Regions from separate parts of the Bradyrhizobium sp. USDA 3315 genome, predicted to be linked through region 2. Evidence: riboswitches for the same ligand, from Rfam matches in the RefSeq annotation. Region 2 holds a riboswitch; the other holds the start of a gene.
What was found. Region 2 has a riboswitch for ZMP and ZTP ahead of ACVIYL_RS29295 (bifunctional 5,10-methylenetetrahydrofolate dehydrogenase/5,10-methenyltetrahydrofolate cyclohydrolase). Riboswitches for the same ligand answer to the same signal wherever they lie in the genome.
Positions count from the first base shown of each region.

Region 1: another riboswitch for ZMP and ZTP. It lies ahead of ACVIYL_RS31470 (serine hydroxymethyltransferase); the one in region 2 lies ahead of ACVIYL_RS29295 (bifunctional 5,10-methylenetetrahydrofolate dehydrogenase/5,10-methenyltetrahydrofolate cyclohydrolase).

Region 1 is NZ_JBSRYP010000001.1:6,709,605-6,716,958, forward strand. It holds gene ACVIYL_RS31455 (molybdopterin molybdotransferase MoeA) at 1-214, opposite strand, end outside; gene ACVIYL_RS31460 (HAD family hydrolase) at 241-867, opposite strand; gene ACVIYL_RS31465 (hypothetical protein) at 1,321-1,476, opposite strand; gene ACVIYL_RS31470 (serine hydroxymethyltransferase) at 1,564-2,835, opposite strand; ZMP/ZTP riboswitch at 2,872-2,957, opposite strand; gene ACVIYL_RS31475 (YybH family protein) at 3,247-3,693, opposite strand; gene ACVIYL_RS31480 (winged helix-turn-helix transcriptional regulator) at 3,795-4,487, opposite strand; gene ACVIYL_RS31485 (response regulator transcription factor) at 4,698-5,360, opposite strand; gene ACVIYL_RS31490 (histidine kinase) at 5,357-6,784, opposite strand; partial or broken gene ACVIYL_RS31495 (DUF2380 domain-containing protein) at 7,022-7,354, shown strand, end outside.
Region 2 is NZ_JBSRYP010000001.1:6,277,725-6,285,078, forward strand. It holds gene ACVIYL_RS29280 (hypothetical protein) at 112-747, shown strand; gene ACVIYL_RS29285 (hypothetical protein) at 963-1,490, shown strand; gene ACVIYL_RS29290 (hypothetical protein) at 1,611-2,018, opposite strand; ZMP/ZTP riboswitch at 2,238-2,317, shown strand; gene ACVIYL_RS29295 (bifunctional 5,10-methylenetetrahydrofolate dehydrogenase/5,10-methenyltetrahydrofolate cyclohydrolase) at 2,333-3,196, shown strand; gene ACVIYL_RS29300 (MaoC/PaaZ C-terminal domain-containing protein) at 3,326-3,778, shown strand; gene ACVIYL_RS29305 (zinc-ribbon domain containing protein) at 3,837-4,424, shown strand; gene ACVIYL_RS29310 (hypothetical protein) at 4,648-4,941, shown strand; gene ACVIYL_RS29315 (SANT/Myb-like DNA-binding domain-containing protein) at 5,185-5,556, shown strand; gene ACVIYL_RS29320 (class I SAM-dependent methyltransferase) at 5,747-6,544, shown strand; gene ACVIYL_RS29325 (alkane 1-monooxygenase) at 6,571-7,354, opposite strand, start outside.

The DNA.
Region 1 (7,354 bases), 430 kb from region 2:
CCTTGAGCCGGGCCTTTAGATCAGCCGCATCGGCGGCGCGCACCGCATAGCCGTCCATCGCCGACATCGGCTGCGGCGGCTGGGTGCGGAGCGCCGCGAGGTCGTGCGCAAGCGTGCGGTGGTAGGCGGCATCGAGCGCGACCATCTCCTCCGGCAGCGGTTCGGCGCCGGCGAGGACGGCGGACAGGGCATCGGCAACCGGCATCAGGGCCACGCTCAGAGCTCCTCAATTCTTAATGTTCAAATTCCAAGTGCGGTCAAAGCCCTTGCCACGTCATCCGTCGACGTCACGTGGATAGCATGAAGGCCGCGCGCCCGCGCACCTTCGATATTGGCGGCCAGGTCGTCGAAGAACAGGATCCGCGACGCCGGCACGCCGATGGCTTTTACCACATGATCGTAGGCCTCGGCGTCGGGTTTGCGGAAGCCGATGCTCGAGGACAGGAAGACGTTGCGGAAATGGCTGAGCAGCTCGGCATGGGTGACCGAGAAATGCGCGACATGGGCCGGATTGGTGTTGGAGAAGGCGTAGAGCGGCATCCGCTTGGCGGCCGCCGCGAGCAGCGGGGCGATGCCCGGCATCTCGCCGGTGAAGATCGCGTTCCAGCCTTCGAGGAACTGGGCGTCCGTGATGTTGATGCCGAGCGTCCGGCGCAGATTCTCGAAGAATGCCGCGTCGTCGATCCGGCCGATCTCATGATGCTTGAAACTGTCGTCGACGACAAAGCGCGTGGCGAGCTCGGCGGGCGCACAGCCGGCATGCTGCGCCCAGTGCGCCATCACCTTGTCAAAGTTGATGTCGAGCACGACGCGGCCGATATCGAACAGCAGCACGTCGACGGAGTTGGGAGAGAATTGCGAGGTCATTGCGTGAAACCGTGTACGAGAATTGCGGGCAGGCGGCAATGTCCTCGATTTCAGTGACCGGTGTGTGGATTGTGCGTGGCGTTGCATTCATCGCGAGACTGTTCCCGCGCACACCGTCGTCCCGGCGAAGGCCGGGACCCATAACCACAGGGTTGGGTTGTTGAGAGGAAGCTGTGGCCCCAGCGTCGCGCAACAATTGAGATTTGGGGTAATGGCTCCCGGCCTTCGCCGGGACGACGGCGGGTGTCGTCGCTTGTGCGTCAAACATCCGCATTCTCGCGACATGATCTGTCCGAGCCTTGCTCTTTTCACCCTATATTTTTGCTGCGGGGCTTGGCTTGCCGCGTCGGGCAACTCAGTGGCACGCACGCACGAGCTTTCAGCGCACCAAGCGACTTGATGCTTGCCGCGGCCTGACGCCCGCGGTGGCTTGGTGCCCGCCGGACGTAGCTCTCACAGCCTGGACAGTGCCAAGCCGAGGTAACCGATCAGCGCACCGGTGCTGAGAATGATGACGACGAGCGCCTGTTCCGAGCGTGCTTGCAAGGTTTTCCGGCTCACGGCGTTGGACGCTCCGTCTTCGAGATCATGCGGTCCAACGAACAGCATCAATTTCCGTTCCGGTCCTTCCCCCGGGAACCTTCACGACCTGCCGAGTGACGCGACGAATGCGGAACAGGAATGCGGGTCGGCCGCCTATGAGGGCGGTGCGATCCCCGGAACGGGGAAAGCGCGGCACATCTCGACGCTGTTCGACCTCAGTCGCTTGACGACCGCTGCATCTCCCTTCGACCGGAGGGATTCCGCAGTGAGTTCGGCGATCAGGCGCATTTCGGGCTCGCCCATGCCGCGCGTGGTCGCCGCCGGCGTCCCGAGGCGGATGCCGCTCGGCCTGAGCGGCGGCCGCGGATCGTCGGGAATGATCTGCTTGTTTGCGGTGATCCCGACGGCGTCGAGAATGTTCTCGGCCGCGCCGCCGTCCAGGCCGACGCTGGCCACCGTATCCACAACCATCATGTGATTGTCGGTTCCGCCGGTGATCAACGTCATGCCGCGTTCCATCAACGCTTCGGCCAGGACCTTCGCGTTGCGCATGACCAGTCTTGCATAGGCCTGAAAATCGGACGTCGATGCCTTCTTCAGCGTGACCGCGGTTCCGGCCACAACGTTCATGTGCGGACCTCCCTGCAGTCCCGGAAACACCGACGCGTCGATCTTGCCGGCGAACTCCCGGCGACAGAGAACGATGCCGCCGCGCGGCCCGCGAAGCGTCTTGTGCGATGTCGTCGTCATCACGTCGAAACCCGCATCGAGCGGATTGCGCAAGGCGTTGCCGGCGATCAGGCCGCCGTAATGGCTGACGTCGGCCATGGTCAGCGCACCCACCTCATCGGCAATGCTCTTGAAGGACGCATAATCCAGATCGCGCGGATAAGAGCTGTAGCCGCACAGCACCAGCTTCGGACGGACGTGCCGGGCCATGGCGCGGAGCTCATCGAAATCGATGGCGCCGCCGTTTGACGGCTGCGTCTTGTAGCGGGCGAAGTTGAAGAGCCGCCCCATGTGCGACACCGGCGCGCCATGGGTGAGATGGCCGCCGTGTGACAGGTCCATCGCCAAGATCGTATCGCCGGGCTGCAGCAGGCCGAGATACACGGCCTGGTTCATTGGCGACCCGGACAGAGGCTGAACGTTGGCATGTTCGGCGCGAAACAGCGCGCAAGCGCGCTGTCGGGCAAGGTTCTCTATCTGGTCGGTAAATTCCTGGCCGCCGTAATAGCGGCGTCCCGGATAGCCCTCGGAATACTTGTTGGTGAACACCGATCCGAGCAGCTCGAGCACCTCGGGATAGGTGTAGTTCTCCGACGGAATCAGCTCGACGCCGTCTTGCTGGCGGCGCTCTTCGCCCTCGAGCGCAAGGGCAACTTCCGAATCGTTGAGATGGAGTTCATTGCGGAATGACGGCATGGTCCGGGCTCCCTAAGACGCTGGATCATCAGCTGAACGGGTTGCCCAGGCGAACGGCGTTGGAACCCTTCGCGCTTCACCGTGGTCAATTCCACGTAAGCTCGCCAGTCGCGCGAGGGACGAATGAGCCTGCGAGGCTCATCGCGAGCAGAAGGCTATCCAATCCCCGGCGGGCTCGCAAGGGTTGGTTGCTGGCGCCGCCGCGGGCCCAGCGTTGGGCGAGATCGAACATCTGGCGACAGCCACGGCAATGGCGACCAAACCGAGGGACGTCCGGCTTACCCAATGAACCGATGTCCCGATGATCAATGCCGTCTTCGGCTGAGGGCCAACAAGGTGCATGACCATCCGTCACTTGCGGCCCGTCAGGCTTGCGGGGTGGCTGACCGTGTGGCTGTGGCACCCGCGAATCTATTCCTTGACGAAGATATGAGACTTTATCTTCCACTGCCCGTCGGGTTGGCGTTCAAGCAGTCTCACGGTGCTGCCAGAAATTGGCGCCGCCTTCTCATTTACTACTAGCGTGGCCGTGAAATGCGAGGTGGTGTAGGCGTAGTTTCCCATGGGCAACACATCGAGCAGCTCAACCTTGTGATCTCTGACGCTTCTTCCCCGCCCGGCAAAGAAATTACGGATTGCCAAAGGGCCGGTGACTGGCTGCGCACCAGGCGGCATCAATCTGGCGTCAGCGGCATACAACGGTAACAGGGCATCGAAGTCTGCGTTGTTGATGGCGGCATCCCATTTGGCAGCCGCCGAGGAAAGTTCGTCGGCAGGTGGGGCTGCCCCTGCGGGACTGACGCAAATACAAGTAAAGATCAACAACAGGGTGCATGAAAGAAGAGAAGGGCGGCTCATCTTTGCCTCCTTTAGCTGAGATGCTTAGCGCGGGAGCGCATTCGCAAACGCTATAGCCGAGGCAAGCAGAACCACTAGTCCAGAAAGTGGACTGGATATCCTCAACTGGCTGAGACTCGATCTGCGGCCGCCGGCGCCTCATCGGCATATTTGCTGCGTGGGAACCAAGCCCGCATGCTGTTCACAAGATGCCTGGGACCGTCGATCTCGATTTTGCCGAGCTCACACGCCCGTAGCAGCGGCATCTCGTCTACGAAAATCTGCACGAGCGTCAGCAGACTCGCATAGAGGCTGATATCGACCTTGAAGCCGGGGTCATCCCAGCAAAGATCGGCTTCCTCCTTCTTCACAACAAACCACCAGCGCTTTGGCCGAGCGTCCGCAATCTCGATGTACAGAACGAAGTCGCATGGAATGTGCCTTAGATCGAACGAACGGCGCATATTCCACATGAGCCGGCCCGCGTGAAGTTCGTTGGGTGTGAGCTGGCTGCGAGCCCATTTGTGGCCCCAATAGCCCATTGCATCGATAATTGGCCTGGCTTCCCTGGCTGCCTGGGTTGGATGGTACTCCCAATGCCCGTTATCGCCTGATCTGCGTGAGATTAGCCCGGCTTCTTCTAGCGTTTGCAGGCGCTTGGAAAGGAGGGTCGGCGACATCTGCGGGATGCCGCGGCGAAGCTGGTTGAAGTGGTGGGACCCCAGCAACAGTTCGCGGAGCAGGAGCGGGGTCCACCGCTCCGTGAGAATTTCCGCAGCTTTGGCTACGGGGCAAAATGATCCATAGCCTTTCATGACGAGAACTTTAGCATCACGAGGGCCACCAAGGTAGTCCAGGTTCTGAACTATGTCCCAGACGAGCCAGCATCGAGGCTGTCCTGGAGGTCTGTTACGCGATTTTCTCGAGACTCGGCCATTCGACGATGCCGGCTCGATGTTCGGTTTGCCCGGAGGCAGATGCGGCTCGATTTGCCAGTACGCGGCCTGGCTGGTGCCACCGCGGGCTCAGCGTTCGCCGAGATCGATCTGCGTGAGGATGCCTTGCCGCAGCGCGAGGCGGACCAACTCGATATCGGTGCCGACGCCGAGCTTGTCCTTGATCAGGGAATGCAGGTTCGCGACCGTCTTGGGGCTGAGGTGCAGTGCCTCGGCGATCTCCTCGGTGGTGTTTTCCGCGAGCAGCATCCGCAGCACCTCGAATTCCCGCGCGGTCAGGAGGTCGGCCGCCTTGGTCTCGCCGGCAAGGTGGCTGAGCGCGAGCTCGTGGTCGATATCCGGGCTGATCGCGATCTTGCCCGACAGCGCATCCATCACGGCGTGCACCAGCGTCTCCGGCGGGCTGGTCTTGGTGACATAGCCGCTCGCGCCGGCGCGGATCGCCTGCACGGCAAAGGCGGCGTTCTGGTGCATGGTGAACACCAGGATTTTTGCGCGCCTGTCCCACTGCCGGAGGCGGCGGATGGCCTCGATGCCGCCGATGCCGGGCATCGACAGGTCCATGATGACGAGGTCGGGCCCGGTCTCCTTGTAGAGGCGGTAGGCCTCGACGCCGTCGGAGGCTTCGGCGACGACGCAGAGGCCCGGCTGCTTCTGCAGCATCGCCCGGTAGCCCTCCCGGACGACGGCGTGGTCGTCGACCAGCATGATGGTGCGCGCCGCGTGGCTCATGCCGCGCGCTCCACCGGTGCGGCCTCTCGGCTGGCCGCGACGGGAACGATGACGCGGAGCGAGGAGCCGCTGGGCTGTCCAGTCTCGAAGCTGAGCCGCCCGCCCAGCGCGGCGACCCGTTCGCGCATGCCGAGCAGGCCGAGGCCGGACCTGAGCTGGGGATCGCCTTTGGGATCGGGATCGCCGGGCTGGCCGTCATCCTCGATCGCGAGCACGATCGCGCTGTCGCCGCCGCCGGGCGCCGCCTCGCGCATCTCGAGCCGCAGCATCACGCGCGTGGCGCCGGCATGCTTGGCGGCGTTGGTGAGCGCCTCCTGCACGATGCGGTAGAGATTGGCGCTGACGGAGGCGGCAAGGTGCTCGAACGATCCCGATATGGCGATCTCGAACCGCGGCTGTCCGCGGCTGCGGCCGTTCCAGCCGGCGACCAGGCCCTCGAGGCTGGCCGCAAGTCCGAGTTCGTCGACATCGGGCGGGCGGAGCCGGAAGAGGGCGCCGCGCAACGTCTCCATCATGTCGGTCGCGGTCCGCGCGATGCCGTCGCATTCGGCGAGCAAAGGCGGGCAATCCGCGGCGGCGGTCTGGCGCGCCGAGGCGGCTAGCGCGCGGATGGCGGCCAGCGACTGCCCGAACTCGTCATGCAGCTCGCGCGCGAGGTGGCGGCGCTCCTCGTCCTGCACCAGGATCAGTTTCTGCGTCAGCGCGTTGCGGTCGGAGAGCGCGGCGGCGAGGCGCTCGGCGAGCTGGTTGAAGACATCGCCGATCGCCGACAGTTCGGCGAGATCGAACGGCGGCAGGCGCGCTGCGAGGTCGCCTGCGGCGATCCGCTCGAGCCCGTCGCGGATCTGCCGCGTCGGACGCAGCGCGCGCGCCAGCGCCGCATAGACCAGGGCGCAGAGCAGCGGCAGCGCGAACATGAACACCGCCATCAGCCGACCGGCATCGTGCCAGGCCTCGGCGGTCGGCACCGCCGGATCGATCCAGGCCACGGCCTCGCCGATGGCATTGCCGCGCGAAACCACCTGCCGCACCACCTCGCGGCCGGGATCGAACAGGCAGCGATAGAGCGCCGCGAAGGCCAGCGGCGGCGCGGCCGTGTCAGTCTGCGAGCCGCCGCAGAAGCGCTGGCTGATCTCGCCGCTATTGCTGCGAAAGGCGAGGCACAGTCCCGGCGTCATGACCGAGGCGGCAACGCTGTCGAGATCGGGAAATTCGGAACGCGCATTGTTCAGCCACTGGATCTTGCTCTGCTGCAGCTCCAGCGTCTTGGCGGCGATATCGGCAACGGCCGCGATCCGCCCGCGCACCGAGCGGTCGGCCTCGATCAGGAAATAGCCGGAGATGACGGCAAAGCAGAGCGTTGAGACGATAGCCACGCGCAACGTCAGCCGCAGTTTCAGATCGCTTCCGGACCAATTCCACATTGGCGTATCCTCAAGATCGAAGGCGGGCTTCGGCGCGCGATCGCGGGCAGGGTCGTCACGCACATTAAACGGCAGAACGGAGGCGCCGAGAAGCGCCGGCTTGGGCGTTCTTTTGGCGCGGACCATCGTCGTGAAATTTTCCCGGCGCCGGGCGGGAGGCACTCCGTTGCGGCGCGGCGGCCAGTTGGCCCAGGATGCGACCGACCCGCCCGCGCCAGCACCCGAAAGGCCCAGACCATGCGACAATCCCGTCTTGTCTTGTACGCCCTCGCGTTGACCGGCCTTCTGGCCGGACCTTGTCAGTTGCGCGCCGAAACGGGCACGGTGCCAGCATCTCAGCTTGGCGTCAGCATCGATGATTTCAGTTATGTCGACACCTCGGGCGAGGTCCTCGATCAGACTGCCGCGCATCAGAAGCGGCTCGATGCGTTCATGCGCGCGCTGCGCGCCGACATCGCCGCGGAGCCGCGCTATCGCCTGGTGCCATCGAAGGCACCCGCAGGCGAGGCCCGGATCAAGGTGGTCGGTGGCGTTCAGAAGATGAGCACGCTGGTGCAGTGGGCCAAGGTG
Region 2 (7,354 bases):
GATTGTCTTCGCGTGGCCGCTCGACCTGCGGCCGTCCCGGAAGCCGCGCGGTGCGGCTTCCTCTCTGTGTGGGGGGCGGCCCGATCAGGCCGCCAGGGTGAGGGCACGACGATGCGGATCGGCTTGGCGTCGTTTCGGAGGTTGGCCGCCGGACGTCTCGGTGAAGGGGGCTTCTACGCCAGCCTGCTGCTGCCGCTGATTGCGCTCGCCGGGATCGCCGCATGGTTCATGCTCCCCGAGCCGAGCGACGCCGGAGACCAGGATGCCTGGCCGGTGTCGTCCATGATCCGCACCGCGCAGAATGCCCCGACCGGCGCGCAACCAGCCCAAATCACAAATCAGACCGCGAGGGATGCGCTAGCCGCACCGGCGGACGAGCCGACCACCGTCGGCGTGGCCATCGCCCCACAGGGGGCAGAGGAGGCCAAGCCGTTCGGGCCCGGCGCTGAAAGGCCGCCGCTGGACAAGCTGCGGATCGCCTCGCAATCGTGGCGGCGCGGCGGGTTGGGTTCGAAGGCGCTGGTCACCCTGACGCTGCGCAATGCCAATGATTTCGCCGTCAAGGATATCGAGATCGCCTGCGCCTTCATCCGCCGCGACGGTCGGCCGCTGACCGAGCGCAAGCGGCTGATCTCCGACACTATCGCCATGAAAAGCCGCAAGACCTACTCGCAAATGTTGGTCGGGTTCGTCAACGTTAACGCAAACAAGGCGAAATGTTCGGTCGTGACGGCGAGCCGCCTCTAATTCCCGGCATCTCGAAAAAGTGACCGCGAATTGACCTGCCGGGTGAACCGTAACGGCCGGACAGGAACTAACTAATAAACCAGCCGTTGATGAACGACCCGGGAGCGCGGATAGCGTCCGGGTGATCATGCGCAGACGATGAAATCGCCCGCGCGATGACTGATGTCGTCGCGCCGAGATGAGCCGCGCCCTGCTGCGCGGGGGGAGCTACCAAAATGCCTGTGGCGCGTTATTTCCTGTTCGTTGGTGGAGTGCTGCTCGCGCTGCTCTTCGTCGTCAATGCCATCGTGCCGCAGGAGGCCGTGGTCGCCGGCCAGAACCAGGGACTGTCGTCGCCGGGCGTCGACAAGACCATGGTGCGCATCAAGTCGACCCAGAAATTGCCCGAGCGGGTGGTCTACGACACCAATTTGCCGACCATTGTTCCGGCGCAGGTCAACGCGGTCGCCGCGGCCATCCCGTCGGCTACGGGCGATGCGTCGGCGCAAGCCCGCGTCCGCAATACGTTCGCCCAGTTCATTCCGCCGGAGAAGGCTGACGCGCAGAAGGTCGCGGCTGAGGCAAAATCGGCTGAACAACCGGCGCAGGCCCAGCCTCAGCAGCCGAAGAAGCGCAAGGTCGCGCGCTACCATGCCCATCCCCAGCAGCCGATGCGGCTGGCGCAGCCCGGCATGTATCAGCCTTACCGCGTCGCGCAGCAGCAGCCGCGCATGGGCTTCTTCGGCGGCTTCGGGACCTGGTAAGAAAAGGCTGCCGCAGCCGGCAATCGATCCGCCGCCGCAAACACTTGCGGCGGCATTTTCATGTCCGCGATCAGGCACGTCGCCGGATGCGGGAAGGCGTCCGAGCGCCGCCCGCTACCTTTAGCGCGGCAGGCGCGGGATCTTGTCCGCGAAGCCGTTGTAGCAGGTCAGCCGCTCGTCCTCTTCCTTCACGAAGCGGCAATCGTTGACGCCCTTGGCCGGGGCGGCCTTCGGCTTCGGCTGCGGCTTGAAGATCTCGTCGTAGCAGATCAGCCGTTCCTTGGTGGCATCGTCGATGTCCTGACAGGCCTGAAGCTTCTGGGCGACCGATTGCGGCTTGCCGGGCGCGGCAGGCTTCTCGCCCTTCTTGGCGGCCGACTTCTTGCCGACCTGGACCAGCGGCTTGTCGCCGACCATCGGCTGCGAGGTCGCTGCCGGCTTGTCGGCGTCGGCGGGGGCCGGCGTGGTGCCCTGGGCGAGCGCGGCAGCCGGGCAGAAGAGCGCCAGCGCGAGGATGATATGTCTCATGTCGAAAATGTCCGAAATGGCGTGATGACCGGAAGGGATGGCGCCGGGGATCGGAAAAGCCCGGCAAGCGCCGAGACTTAACGCAAGTCTTGCCCGAATCCTACCCCCAGAGGTGACCCGCCCGGCACCGATCCACCGGCAAAAGTGAGGGCAATTCGTCGCCGTTCGACCCGCGGGGAGAGCGTGAATTGCCTTTGCCCGGCGGGGCGGCTATGACCACGCCATCTGCGCGACTGGCGCTTGGATGGACCACCATCGGGGAGCGTAGAGACTGAACGCCGCGCGCCTGGGCACCGCTTCGAAACGGAGGTGCCATGACGGCGAACATTCTCGATGGGCATGCACATGCCCAAATTGTCATCGACAAGATTGCTGGCGAACTCGACCGGCTGCCCCGCGCGCCGGGGCTTGCGGTCGTGCTGGTCGGCTGCGACCCGGCGAGCCAGATCTATGTGCAGAGCAAGGTCAGGATGGCCGAGCGGCTCGGCCTGCGCGGCGAGGTCGCACGCCTGCCGGATGATGCCAGCGAGTCCGATCTGCTTGCCGGAGTAGAGGCGCTCAATGCGCGCGACGATATCGACGGCATCCTGGTGCAGCTGCCGTTGCCGGCGCATATCGACGCCTTGCGCGTGATGGCGGCGGTCGATCCCGCCAAGGATGTCGACGGCCTGCACGCCCTGAACGCCGGCCGGCTGTTTCACGGCGATGACGCGCTGGTGCCGTGCACGCCGCTCGGCTGTCTCCGGCTGATCAAGTCGGTCCGATCAGACCTCACCGGCGCCCATGCCGTGGTGATCGGCAGCTCCAACATCGTCGGCAAGCCGATGGCCGCGTTGCTGCTGCAGGAGCACGCGACCGTGACGCAGACCCATATCCACACCCGCGGCATCAGCAGGATCTGCCGCGAGGCCGACATCCTGGTGAGTGCGGTGGGCAAGGCCGGCCTCGTGCGCGGCGACTGGATCAAGCCCCAGGCCATCGTCATCGACGTCGGCACCACGCGCGTCGAGAGGCCGGACGGCGGCTATGCGGTGTGCGGCGACGTCTCGTTCGACGAGGCGGTGCAGGTCGCCGGCGCCATCACGCCGGTGCCGCGCGGCGTCGGCCCGATGACGATCGCCTGCCTGATGGAGAACACGCTGAAGGCGGCAAAGGCGAGGGCGGCGCGGCTGCATTAGCGCGGGATACCTGCGGCGATATGCGAGCGGTGGGTGTCGCTCGCGCATCACGCGCGAAGTTCATGACGTCCGGGGTAATGGAAAGCCCGCACCATTCGTCTATCGTCGCGCGACAGATGGAGGCGCGCGATGCTGTATGCGGAAGATCTCACCGAGGGCCAGACGTTCAGGCTTGGCAGCTACACGATCGGCGAGGCCGAGATCCTGGAGTTCGCCGGCAAATACGATCCGGTGCCAATCCATGCCGATCCCGTCGCGGCTGCGGCAGGCCCGTTCGGCGGACTGATCGCAAGCGGCTTCAACACCATTGCGATCTATCAGCGGCTCGTCGTGGAGGCGATCTGGACCAAGGTGGCGGGGATCGTCGGGCGGAGCTTCGAGATCCGCCTGCCGAGCCCGGTTCGGCCCGGCGCCACGCTCACCGGCCAATCCCAGATCCAGAAGATCACCATCAGGCCGGAGCGGCGCGACGCTGTTGTGATCTTCAAGACGGAGCTGGTCAACGACGAGCAGCGCCCGGTTCTTGTCCTCGTGCTCGACGCGCTGATCCGCATGCGGCCGGCGGAGCAGGGGCCGGTATAGGCGCGGCCTGAGGGGCATCCCGAAGTCATCCGCCTCGGACGGCCGTCAGCGCCTCTACGTGTTCCCCGCACGGGACCTTGTCGTCGCGCAATGTTGCGGCAATTATGACAAGCCGGCGGCAGAACGGCAGCGCATCAATGACGTCATCATCGACGAGGTCGTGCTGCCCGGTATTTACTTCGTCGATGCGCCGAAGGCATTCGACCCAGACGGATGTGCCGCCGTGAAACGCAGCAAGCAGACGAACGGAGAGATCGAAGCCAGGCGGCGCAAGGCCGAGGAATGGCGCCGCATCCAGGCGCAACGCGCCGCTGAACGGCAACGTCTCCGCGACTACAAGATTGCGCTGGCGCGCGACGAGGTTGCCGTGGATACGACGCGGCTCGCGCCATCGAACAGCTATTCGACTCCCGATTTCGTGCTGCGCGGAACCTATCGACCGGAGCCCTTTATCTGCAAGGACTGCGGCGTTGCCGAGGTCTGGACGCCGTTGCAGCAGAAATGGTGGTACGAGACCGCCAAGGGCGATGTATTTACCGCGGCAGTGCGCTGCCGGGCCTGCCGCACCAGGGAGCGCGCGCGCAAATCCGCCGCGCGCCGCGTGCACCTGGAAGGGCTCGCAAGGAAGAAGCCTCCCGTCTCGTAGCGATGGGCGTGACATCAGAGTCGCACTTCACATCTGATACGCGGGGAACCGCTGCGCAGGCGGTCAATGCGTCGCGCGTGCGGAACGTTTCGTTGCCTGATTGGTTCGAGACCTTGAAGCCCCCGATGTGGGGTGCGGGCGGGGAGGAACCAGCCAAGGAAACTTGTCAAGGAAACCTGTCAAGGAAACCATCGCGGCCGGAACCAACGAGAAGGAGCAGCGGATGAAACTCAATTCCACGCAAGTCAAGCAGACCATGACGCAACTGAATGCCCAGGTGCTTCCGGACGATCACCCGGCCGTGGCGCAACTGAACAGCGTGTTCGGTGAGCACACGTTCTTCGTCGACACCAGCGGGCTCAAGGTGCTTGAACCGGCCCAGACCTCCGACATGCCGGGGCAGACCGGCGAAGTCGTCAGTCTCGCCGAGTGGAGCGATCCGGAGCTGACCTCGCTTCGGCCGCACGAGCCCGAGCCGACCGGCGTGCTCATCGCGCTTGAACCCAGCAAGCACTGAAGCGTTCCAGCGCGAAGTGAATACCGGTTCGCGCAACCAAAACGCCACCAAGCAAGGGGATTGAGAGCATGATCCGATTCAATCGGATCGTGCTCTTTGTGCTGCATCGTGCGACACCGCGATCGGCCGTCCTGATGGCGACAGCCCCGACGTCGCATCAAGAGGTGCCGAAAGTCACATGGCAAATCAGCGCCGCCTGCGTATGCATCGGTTTGAGATGGGTATCCAGGCGGTGAGGGGCAGATGGGGATCGTGCGGCGCTGGAGCCCTGACGAGGACGAGAAGCTCAGAGAACTCGCCAGGGCCGGCAAGAACGCTCTCGAGATCAGCAACGAACTGACCCGCAGCGCTTCGGCGGTGCGCCGGCGCGCCGAGGTCCTGTCGGTCCTGATCATGGCAAAGGCGTTTCGCGCGCGCCCCTCGCATGTCGCCACCCATCTCGAGCGGGTCGCGATCGACGCGATCCGCAACCGCCGTCCGTTTCCCGCGGGCGTCGGCCCGAGCACCATTGCCGGAATGATCGAGAAGGGCTGGATCGTCCCGGAGATGGGGCGCAGATACAACGTGACCGATGCCGGCGTGGAGGCCGTGCGTCGGAAGATTCCGAGTGGCTGAAAGGAATGCCGGCTGCACGCCGGGCGCGCCATGCCGAAGCGGCTCGCTCTTCCGGTGGGGGAAGGCGGACTATTCGCGACCGAACGCAAGATTTCGCGCCCGAGACGGATGTCCCATCCGTTCAATCATCGGGGCGCGACGACCTGCGGCCTCTCTGTGTCCTCTTCAGCCCACCGATCTGATTGCGCCGATGCTCAACGCCCAGCCAGCCCAAACCGACCGATACCAAGCCGACCGATACCAGCGTTTCGCCGATCTCGCTGTCACCGTCGGTGACGCGATCAATGCGATCGCCGGGTTGAATCCGGCTCAGCGTACAGACGTGGACTTCCTCGAACGCGAATTCATCCCGGCGCTGGGGCTCAATGACGAACTGCTTCATGAGCAGCCGCCGGAGCTGGCGCCGAACTTCGGCAAGGGCCTCCACCTTTGGCAATACCCGAACCAGCTTGCGCCATACCTCGCCTGGCTTGCGCGCAATTCGTCCGGCGTTTCCTCGTACATGGAAATCGGCTGCCGCTGGGGCGGCATGTTCGTCCTGGTTACGGAGTGGCTCAGGAACAGCGGCGCCGACCTCAAGACCGTGATTGCACTCGATCCGATCGCGCCGACGCCCTTTATCTCGACCTATTTCGATCTGCTGCAGCAGCAGGCCGCTATCGAGCCGATCTACATCCAGGATTTTTCGACCTCGCCGCTGGTCGGTGCGCATGTCGACCGGCTGAAGCCGGACTTCGTCTTTATCGATGGCGATCACAGCCTGCGCGGTGCGCTACAGGATCATCTGCTGGTGCGTTCCCACGCCCGCATCATCGTGCATCATGACATCCATTCCCAAGCCTGTCCGGATACCACGCTGCTCTGGAAGGCGCTGAAGCAGTTCGAGGCGCCGAGCTTCGATACGTTCGAATTCACCAGCCAGTATCTGTCGATCAATGGCTCATTCCTCGGCATCGGCGCCATGAAGCGGCGCTCGGCCCAGATGTAGGACCGGGAGCCGGGCAATCGCCGCGATCACGAGCTCGCGGGCCGATCGCGGAGGTTCAGCTTGCTCTTGTCGCCGCCGGCCCAGGCCAGGGTCTTCGGGTCCATCACGCGGAACCAGAGCGGCGGGATCGCCGCCAGCCCGAACATGCCGGTGTAGCCGTTCGGCAGCCGCGGGATGTCGTCGAAATCGCGCAGCGACTGGTAGGGGCGCATCGGGTTGGCGTGGTGGTCGGAGTGACGTTGCAGGTGGAACGTCATCAGGTTCGAGACGATGTGGTTGGTATTCCATGAGTGGCGCGGCTCGACCGCCTGGTAGCGGCCGTTCGGCAGCTTCTCGCGCAGCAGCCCGTAATGCTCGACATAGTTGGCCTGGGTCAGCGCGTACCAGCCGAGGAAATGGTGCGCGACGATGAACGGCGCGACCTTCCAGCCGAACAGCGCAATCAGCACGGCCGCGACGACGAGCGTCAGCGCAAAGCCCTGCAGGATCTCGTTGTTGACCGACCAGACCGGCTCGCCGCGCCTGGTCAGCCGTTCGGCTTCATTGCGCCAGCCGCGCTTGAACGCGCCGGGCAGCTCGCGCGTTGCGAACGCATAGATCGATTCACCGAAGCGCGCGCTGGCGGGGTCCTCGGGGGTTGCGACCCAAGTGTGATGGCCGCGATTGTGCTCGACGCGGAAATGCGCGTAGCCCACCGCGCAGTTGGCGAGCATGCCGAACAGGATGTTGAGCCTGTCCGGCTTGTGGCCGAGCTCGTGCCCGATCAGGAGCGCGCCGCCATTGATGGTGCCGACGCCGAGCAGCAAGGCG